One region of the Providencia sp. PROV_01 genome, then DNA from elsewhere that is predicted to be linked to it. Evidence: predicted binding sites of a transcription regulator. Region 1 holds the regulator's gene; each other region holds the start of a gene.
The links. The regulator LexA, encoded in region 1, represses DNA repair genes until DNA is damaged. The targets are predictions, from matches to a motif close to TNCTGTATGTACATACAGNA.
Positions count from the first base shown of each region.

Region 2: dinG (ATP-dependent DNA helicase DinG) is a predicted target of LexA. The motif match lies at 1,965-1,984, and genes of this name have one in related genera.
Region 3: mutH (DNA mismatch repair endonuclease MutH) is a predicted target of LexA. The motif match lies at 1,288-1,307, and genes of this name have one in related genera.

Region 1 covers NZ_JBRFKD010000002.1:793,214-796,500, reverse strand. The annotation lists gene zur (zinc uptake transcriptional repressor Zur) at 178-693, shown strand; gene lexA (transcriptional repressor LexA) at 852-1,469, opposite strand; gene ACU696_RS04365 (diacylglycerol kinase) at 1,606-1,980, opposite strand; gene plsB (glycerol-3-phosphate 1-O-acyltransferase PlsB) at 2,107-3,287, shown strand, end outside.
Region 2 covers NZ_JBRFKD010000002.1:3,554,296-3,557,582, forward strand. The annotation lists gene dinG (ATP-dependent DNA helicase DinG) at 1-1,760, opposite strand, end outside; gene ACU696_RS17305 (hypothetical protein) at 2,018-2,179, shown strand; gene sseA (3-mercaptopyruvate sulfurtransferase) at 2,218-3,057, shown strand; gene ACU696_RS17315 (GlsB/YeaQ/YmgE family stress response membrane protein) at 3,138-3,287, opposite strand, start outside.
Region 3 covers NZ_JBRFKD010000002.1:1,702,172-1,705,458, reverse strand. The annotation lists gene sgrR (HTH-type transcriptional regulator SgrR) at 1-976, shown strand, start outside; gene mutH (DNA mismatch repair endonuclease MutH) at 1,537-2,223, shown strand; gene ACU696_RS08290 (TerC family protein) at 2,300-3,031, shown strand; gene ACU696_RS08285 (helix-hairpin-helix domain-containing protein) at 3,028-3,276, opposite strand.

The DNA.
Region 1 (3,287 bases):
TTTTTAAATAAAATTAAATATCATTTTTTATATTTTATTTATTAGTCAAAAAAACTCAGCAAAGCTAAAATTTTTTGATAGCACCGCATTCATCTCTTGATTCTCAATAGTTCAAGAAACTGTGATAAACTTGTGTGCAGTAAACATTTGCATTTTTCAACGGGTGGGGTCAGTAAAATGGAAAAGATGAGTGAAAAAAAAGTTCTTGCGATGGCAGAACATATTTGCCAATCAAGAGGCGTCAGGTTGACACCACAGAGAGAAACGGTATTGAGCCTAATAGCACAACAGCATGGTGCGATCAGTGCTTATGATTTACTCGACTTACTACGTGAAATTGAACCTCAGGCTAAGCCACCTACCGTTTATCGTGGCCTTGAGTTCTTAATGGAGCAAGGTTTTATCCATAAAATCGAATCAACCAACAGCTATGTTGTTTGTCACCATTTTGATAACCCAAGCCATATCTCTGTTATGTTAATTTGCGACCAGTGCGGAAGCGTAACGGAAAGTGATTGCACAACGATAGAAGCCGCAATTATTAATTTGGCAGATGAACACCAATTCCGCTTAAGGCATACCGTAGTGGAAAACCATGGTTTATGTAAAAATTGCGACGAAGTGAATAGCTGCCAAGATCATGAACATTGTCATCATAACCACGAACAACCTGTAACCCCTAAGAAAAAGTAAATAGCCGGACTGCTAGATCGTTTGATGAAATGCAAAGAGAAAATAGAGAAGAGAAAAATATAAGAAAGGAAACAAAACAGGCAGACTTCAGAATAAAACCATGAAATCTGCCTGCAATCGTCTTCACCGTCTGTAACACAGCTGGTTGCTAACGAAAATTAATACCAATCACTGTTACGAATAACCCCAACCGCTAAACCTTCAATAGTGAAATTTTGCTGACGCAAGTCAACAACAATAGGTTCGAATTCTGGGTTTTCTGCTATTAACTCAACACGGTTACCCTGTTGCTTAAAACGTTTAACAGTGACTTCATCTTCGATACGTGCAACCACTACTTGCCCGTTATGTACATTTTGTGTTTTATGCACAGCTAATAAATCGCCATCCATAATACCAATATCTTTCATGGACATCCCATTCACACGCAATAAGAAATCTGCATGTGGTTTAAACAGCTCAGGGTCAACTTGATAGTGGCTCTCAATATGTTCCTGTGCTAATAATGGTTCGCCAGCGGCTACACGTCCAATCAGAGGTAACCCCTGATCTTCGGTTTCTTCTTCAAGAAGCAGACGAATACCTCGAGATGCACCTGAGACGATTTCAATAACCCCTTTACGCGCTAAGGCCTTTAAATGCTCTTCTGCCGCATTAGGCGAACGAAAACCAAGGCTTGCTGCTATCTCAGCGCGTGTAGGAGGCATACCCGTCTGCGAAATGTGGTCACGCACTAGATCGTAAACCTGCTGTTGTCGAGCCGTCAGTGCTTTCATTCCGTTCCCCTGTTTGTTTATACAGTCAAGCTGTGAGTATATACAGGTAAATGAAGATTTGGAACAGTTAAATCGCTCAATTTAAGCATTTGTTATCGATTTATTTTCTTTTTACCTGATTAAGTAACCAAACACCTTAACCAGGGAAATAGCGCTGCCATAATACGAGTACCCAAATAAACAACGCTAAACCGATACTCACAAATACCGCGGCAGAACCAATATCTTTAGCTCTCCCTGAAAGTTCATGATATTCACTTCCGATACGGTCAACTACGGCTTCTATCGCGCTATTCAGTAATTCGACTATTGCCACCAGAACAACAGAACTCACTAACAAAATCCTATCTATATAGCTGATATCTAAATAAAATGCGATAAAAATCGCGATAATTGCAGCAACAGATTCTTGCCTAAATGCGGCTTCATTAACCCAAGCTGCCTTCAAACCTTTAAGGGAATACCCCGCAGCTTTAATCACTCGCGTGAAGCCCTTAACTTGACTCGCCATATTTATTCCTTAAAAAATACAAACAATAATCGATTTTTACGGTCAAAGTGAATTGTCAGTAACAGATCTAACCATGTATTTCTGGTATGATTGCGCAGCATTGTTAACAAGAGGCTATAATCATTTATGTCACTATGGCGTAAAATATATTACAACACGTTGAATTTACCACTTAAATTATTGGTAAAAAGTAAACTAATTCCTTCGGATCCCATCACTGAGTTGCAGCTTGATGTCAACAGGCCAACCCTATACGTATTACCTTATCATTCGAAGTCTGACCTCCTCACGCTACGGCACCAATGCTTAGCTATTGGTCTGCCAGACCCGCTGGTCGACAATGATATCAATGGAACGAAGCTTCCGGCCTACGTTTTTATCGATGATGGCCCACGTGTTTTTCGCTATTATTCACCGAATCCACGTAAGGATTCAGTAAAAACATTCCATGCTTATTTAGATTTGCATAAAAACAACCCAAATCTAGATATTCAAATGCTACCGGCATCCGTGATGTTTGGGCGCTCACCTGGTCGTGAAGGCCATACCCCAGCACCACCACTGAAACTGTTAAATGGCATCCAAAAATTCTTCGCCGTTTTATGGTTAGGACGTGACAGCTTCGTACGTTTATCTCCGATTGTCTCAATTGGGAAAATGGCACAAGACCACGGTACAGACACCATTATTGCCAACAAACTTGCTCGTGTCGCACGTATTCACTATTCGCGCCAACGTCTCGCAGCAGTTGGGCCTAAACTCCCTGCACGTTATGAGCTGTTTAATAAGTTATTGACGTCAAAAGCAATTGAAAAAGCCGTTGAAGACGAAGCGCGCAGTAAAAAAATTCCACTCAAAAAAGCTCAGCAAAATGCCGTTGGGATGATGGAAGAAATCGCAGCCAATTTCTCTTATGAAGCAGTACGTTTAACGGATAGGGTTCTTAGTTGGACTTGGAATCGCCTTTATCAAGGCATTAATGTTCAGCACGCTGAACGAGTCCGCCAGCTAGCACAAGACGGCCATGAAATCGTTTATGTGCCATCCCACCGTAGCCATATGGACTACTTACTGCTCTCATATGTGCTATACCATCAAGGGCTAGTTCCACCCCATATTGCCGCGGGGATCAACCTCAATTTCTGGCCTGCTGGGCCTATTTTCCGTCGTTTAGGGGCCTTTTTTATTCGCCGAACGTTCAAAGGCAATAAACTGTATTCGACCGTTTTCCGTGAATATTTAAGTGAGCTATTTGCCCGAGGTTACTCCATCGAGTACTTTGTGGAAGGTGGGCGCTCACGTACCGG
Region 2 (3,287 bases), 2.8 Mb from region 1:
CTAGATTGCCCTTGATTAATTCTTTCACAATGTGTTTCGACTAACCGATAACGTGGTTGATCTCCTTGAACTAAAAGCTGCAAACGCAAATCTTTTACGTGCTCAAGAAAACCTTCCATTGCTCTTTGACTACTAAATAAAACCAACACGCCACGGTGAGTATTTTTAATAAATTGTTCACGAAAAAACACCGCCATTTCCGCTAAGTGTTCCGCTTCATTGTTTATCGTTGGCTCATATTCCATTTTAGGAATAATAATTTTTCCCTGCTCAACATGGTTAAAAGGAGAGGACAATGTCACAAAGCGATCATCACTTTTTTCAGACAGCCCAGTAAGTTCCATAAAACGTGAATAACTGTTCAACGACCTCAGCGTTGCTGATGTAATCACAATATGAGGAATATTTCGCCATAACAAATGTTGTAATTGCTCACTCACCCGGATCCCAGCACAATGCATAAAGAAACGAGATTGGTTTTTCTCATAACGCCGACTTAACCATTTTGACACAGGGGCACCTGAACTTTGCTCTAATGCCGCCAGCCGCCAGAGCTTCGACATATTTTCAAAGTATCCCATAGCCCTACTAGTTACAATAATCGACCGATGTAAGCGAACAATATCTTGCTTCGCAGTTTGTTCCGTCAAATCATTTAAGATAGCTTCCGCTAACCCCTGTAGGGCATCTGTCTGCTTAAATAGCACCTGACAGCTTAATTGCATTGCTTCAGGCAATACACCTAGCGGAAATAAATACTCAGTTTCTTTTGACGTTTCTGGCAATAAGGCATTTGCTAGTAATGAAAAATCACGAAATGTTTCACGCAATTTTTCTGCATGTTGCTGTAATCGTTCAGGGTTAGCTAACTTTGGTGGTTTTGCTGGGCGAAATTGCCCCATATATTGCCCAACATGCTGAATAAAGCTATCAAGCTGTGCCGTTAATTGAACTAGCGTAATTTCGCCTTCAACTTCAAGGGCATCCCTTGCAACGTCTGGAACATGGTGACCTTCATCAAGCACTAATAATAAATTTTTCGGGTCAGGTAATACCGACTCACTCTCCATAGCTGCCATTACCAACGCGTGGTTAGCAACCACTACATCTGCATCTTCGATTTCTCGCCTAGCAATAAAAAATGGGCACCGCTGATAAAATTGGCAATTACGGCCTAAACAGTTCATTTTATCTGTGCTGACTTTACGCCATAAGCTATCGCTAAATGCCCGTTTGTGATGATCCCTTAGCCCATCCCATGCAAAGCTTTGAAAATCATGCCGCAGCTGCTGACAAATTGCCCGTTCTTCACTATTCGCAATTTCCGTTTTGTCTTCCACCAATAACATTAAATCTATTTGCTCACCTTCTGCTGCACAAATAGCTTCTAAATTACGGGGGCAAACATAACGAGCACGCCCAAATGCACCTGTATATTTTAGATCAGGAATAATTTTGCTTAATAACGGTAAATCCTTACTATAAATTTGGTCTTGTAATGCCACATTCGCCGTACTAACCACTAAGGTTTTTCCTTCTTCCCTACCAACCGCTATCCCCGGTATTAAATAAGATAGAGTTTTCCCTACTCCAGTAGGCGCTTCTATGACCAAATGGCGACCGTCATCATCCGCTAAATTTTTCGCGACTTGCGCTATCATCTGCCGCTGCGGGGCTCTTGAAACAAACCCATCAATTTGTACGGACAACCCTTTATACCACTGAGTTATTTGTTCTTTAGTTTTATTCGACAGGGACATAAATTATGCAGGTGACCAAAGTTAAAATGAAAGATAACGAAACTGACAACAATATGAAATATGAAAAAAACTCTTTTGCCAACCGCTTCGCAAAACTACTGTATTAATACCCATTATACATAAAAATTGGGAAGCTTTTTGCAAAACGCCCATTATGCGACAGAAAAAATAGCTTTTAACTTGTTTGCAACACTCATCCGGTTATACTTTGAGTTCTTACACTATTTGGATTTTTATCACTAGGCAGGCTATAGAAAATGAAAAAGGTTGTTATCGCACTTTGCGCATTATGTGCTTTTGGTTCTGTAGGCGGTATTGTTTTAGCTGGTATGAACATTTATACCCGTTCAACAACACCACTTGAACAAGGTCAACCGCAATCCCCTTCAGCACTGCCAGCACCTAATCAAATTCAGTAATTTTTAAATAATTTAGCAACCCAGGATGGAGATAGCTTATGTACAACGATTATTTCGTAACCCCACAATGGTTAAATTCACATCTATTTGATAATAACATCATTGTGCTCGATGCTTCCTCTCCACCACCAACCGCACCTTATGACTGCCGCCAACAATATTTAGAAGAACATATTCCTAACGCTCAGTTCTTTCATCAAGATGAAATTGCAGACAAAAGCTGTGATTTACCTCATATGCTGCCAAGTGCTGAAGTTTTTAGCCAAGCAGTTAGTGCCATGGGTATTGGCAATGACACCCAAGTTATTATTTATTCTCAGAATAACTTATTTTCATCCCCAAGAGCATGGTGGACTTTCACCACGATGGGCTGCAAAAACGTTAAAATTTTAGCCGGTGGCATCGATGCTTGGAAAGCTGCTGGGTTTGATGTTCAGTCAGGGGAAGTCACTCCGCCAGCTGCGAAGCAATTCCATGCCACACGTAAAGACAGTAACGCACTGAATCAAGAACAAGTACTTGAGATTGTAAATCAAGGCAAAATTCAAATTATTGATGCTCGCGCAGAGCCACGCTTTCTTGCCCAAGCGCCAGAACCGCGTCCGGGTTTACGTATGGGGCATATTCCAGGGAGCAAAAACGTCCCATGGGATCTTCTTGTGGAAAATGGTACATTCAAATCACCAGAGCAACTTAAAGCTATCTTTGCTAAGCAAGGTGTAGATATCCATGCGCCTTCTGTGACGACCTGTGGTTCAGGAATGACCGCTGCAGTGGTATTAATGGCATTAACCTTATTAGGTAACCAAAACCTGCGTTTGTATGATGGTTCATGGGCCCAATGGGGGCAAGATAACGGCCTGCCAATCGAGTCGTAACCCTCTTCTTCCATAAAAATATAAGCCACTCGATATTTAAGTGGCTTATAGAATGAGCATTTACCAAGTAGAAGAAATGGCTATTTGGCAAATATCCCGGCTAAGAACAGTACGACAATCGCACCGATGACCGCGACAACAAAACTCCCAAAGTTGAAGCCATCAACTTTTCCTTTACCAAAGAAAGTACTGATGTAACCACCCACAACAGCACCAACAATCCCCAGCAC
Region 3 (3,287 bases), 910 kb from region 1:
GCCTGATAAACAACTACCTTGGTTATTAGGTAGCCACCATGCCGCCATTTTACCGAAAGAGTGGGAGAGCCTCGAAAACTTTAGCCGTTGCCCAATCGGCACTGGCCCTTATCAAGTAGAAAAAAACTTGCCACAAAAGCTGACCATTACGGCTTTCGACCGCTATTTTGGCTATCGTGCGCTACTCGATGAAGTGACCATTTGGGTGGTTCCTGAACTCTCTGAGCAAATGGTCTGTACAACATTAAAAATGGATGGTGATAAGCACCATAATGGCTCGCTCGAAAGTCGTATGGAAGAAGGCTGTTATTTCCTGTTAATGGATCAGCGTTCACCGATAGCTCAGCGTGAAGATGTTCGTAAGTGGTTATGTAGCTTTTTAACCCCTGTCAACCTACTTGCACATTGCGAACCTTTTTATCAGCGCCATTGGGCACCTGCTTATGGCCTGTTACTCCATTGGCATCACAGTAAAATGCTAACCTTGTTTCCCAAGCCTGAAGATTTAACTGAGCTTACTGTCACTTTTTATCGCCACCACCATGAGTTCTACGCAATTAGCCAAATTATGAAACGGGTTTTACAGATGCAAGGTGTGGAACTTAAGATCAATATCATTGATTACGATGATTGGTTTAATGGCAATGGAGAAAGTGATATTTGGTTAGCAACAGCTAACTTTTTTAAACCTCTCGAATTTTCCATCTTTGCAACCTTGTACGAAATGCCATTGCTACGACAATGCCTTAATAACCCTCTCAGCAATGAACTTAATCTGTGGCGTAATAACCAATTAGATGTCGAAGCTTGGTGTGAAAGCTTAGTTGACTCACAAATCTTTCACCCCGTTTTTCATCATTGGCTTGAATTGCAAGGCCAAAAAACCATGCGCGGTGTACGAATGAATACCTTTGGCTGGTTTGATTTTAAATCTGCGTGGTTTAAACCGTCTGAGGATAACCTAGAAAAATATTGATAGTTATAAACAGATGAAATGAATAATAAGGATGTTATTCACTTTTTCTGTGGATATCCATGTGAACAACCTCATGGTAATCAGGGTATATCCCCAAGTCGCTTTTTTATCAAAAAAAAGCACAGTTGAATAATCACTGATAAATCAAACAAATAAATAGCAAAATAGCCTTTCATCCACTGACTACTTTTTTAACTAACATGCTTAGGACTTTAACTGAGCAAAGATCAAACAACATTGTATTTATCCACAAGATATGTGCTTAACTTACTCATATTTTGTGATTTGCGTCATAAAAACCGTTTCGTCAAGGCTGTAAATACACACAGTAATCTCTATTTTTCACAGTTATCCAGAAATCCTGTGGATAACCTAGTGCATGATCCTGTGATTATCTTGGGATGAACTTGAATAACCTCTGTAATAATTTATAACTTGGATGAATAAATGATATTATACCCCTATATATCAGATAGTTAAAAATACCAAAGAAAAAGTGTTATACTTCTTGAGTTATATGTATTTTCACTGGCTACTTTTTATACATTACTATTCAAACCATGACCCCATTTATTGCACCACCACCACCTGATAACGAAGCGACCTTAATGAGCCGAGCGCAAGCTCTTGCTGGCTACACGCTTGGTGAGCTCGCCCAACACGCAGCTATCCCTATTCCTCAGGATCTCAAGCGCGATAAAGGCTGGGTTGGTATGCTATTGGAATATTATTTAGGCGCGAATGCGGGAAGTAAGGCAGAGCAAGATTTCGCCCATATTGGAATTGAATTAAAAACCATTCCGATTGACCGGTATGGTGTTCCACTTGAAACCACTTTTGTTTCTGTTGCACCGTTAACAGGAAACAGTGGTTTAACATGGGAAAATAGCCATGTTCGCCGCAAGCTGTCCCGTATTTTATGGTTTCCTATTGAAGGGGAAAGGCAAATCCCACTCTCACAACGTAGAGTTGCAAACCCATTAATTTGGAGCCCGTCCCCGTTTGAAGAACAGTTGCTACGGCAAGATTGGGAAGAGTTAATGGACCTCATTGTGTTAGGCAAAGTGGAAAGTATTACTGCACGTCATGGGCAGGTATTACAAATTCGCCCTAAGGCCGCAAACAATAAAGCACTAACGGAAGCTATTGGTGAGTTTGGTCAGCCTATTATGACGCTACCACGTGGTTTTTATCTTAAAAAAGATTTTACCGCGCCCTTACTAGCACGGCATTTTAGTTTAAGTTAGTCGCTAACCATCGCCTGTACCAAAGCAGACGATAAATTATTATCACTGTTTAATTCGTTAATTAGAAGGTACCAAGATGTTTGAGTGGATACTGGATCCCAATGCCTGGATGGCACTCGCTACATTAACCATATTAGAAATTGTCCTAGGCATCGATAATATTATTTTCCTCAGTATTGTGGTGAGCAAACTTCCTAGTCACCAACAAAATAGTGCCAGACGGACTGGGCTTATTGCAGCAATGGTGATGCGTCTTGCATTATTGGCTTCTATTGCGTGGTTATCACGCCTTACCACCCCACTTTTTACTGTCGCTGACCATGTGGTATCCGCTCGCGATCTCATATTATGTGCAGGTGGGATCTTCCTTATTTGGAAAGCAAGCCAAGAAATTTTTGATACGATTGAAGGAGAAGGTGAAAATAGCCTAGCAAATAAAAAAGTGAGCTCATTTTGGGGGGCTATCGTTCAAATTGCTTTGTTAGACATTATCTTCAGTTTAGATTCCGTGATCACGGCTGTGGGGCTATCAGACCACTTATTTATCATGATGGCTGCGGTCGTCATCGCTGTGCTCATTATGATGCTTGCAGCCAAACCCATTGGCGACTTTGTTGAGCGCTACCCTTCTGTAAAAATCTTAGCCTTATCATTTTTGATTCTTGTTGGTTTCACCTTACTACTTGAAAGTGTTCAAGTTCATGTATCAAAAGGCTATATCTACTTTGCGATGTTCTTTTCCATGGCAGTACAAGTTCTCAATATCTTGCGTAGTAAGAAATGGAAAACGAGAAACCAAACTGATTAAGATGGCAATCTAACCGCTTGTTTAGCTGCTAAAATAGCCCCTTCTACCGCTTTTTTCGCTTGTGGGCTATTTTTCCAGCAACTTGAGCCTGTTAATGCGGCCCCATAAATTAAAATTTCATCGTAGGAAGCTTCACTTAATTGTGCGAGTGAACTAAACCCCATTTGTTCTAAACGGCTAATCACTGTGGGCCCGACCCCTTTAACTGCCAACAAAATCTGTTTTTCTGATTCAGAAAATGCCATTTTACTCTTCT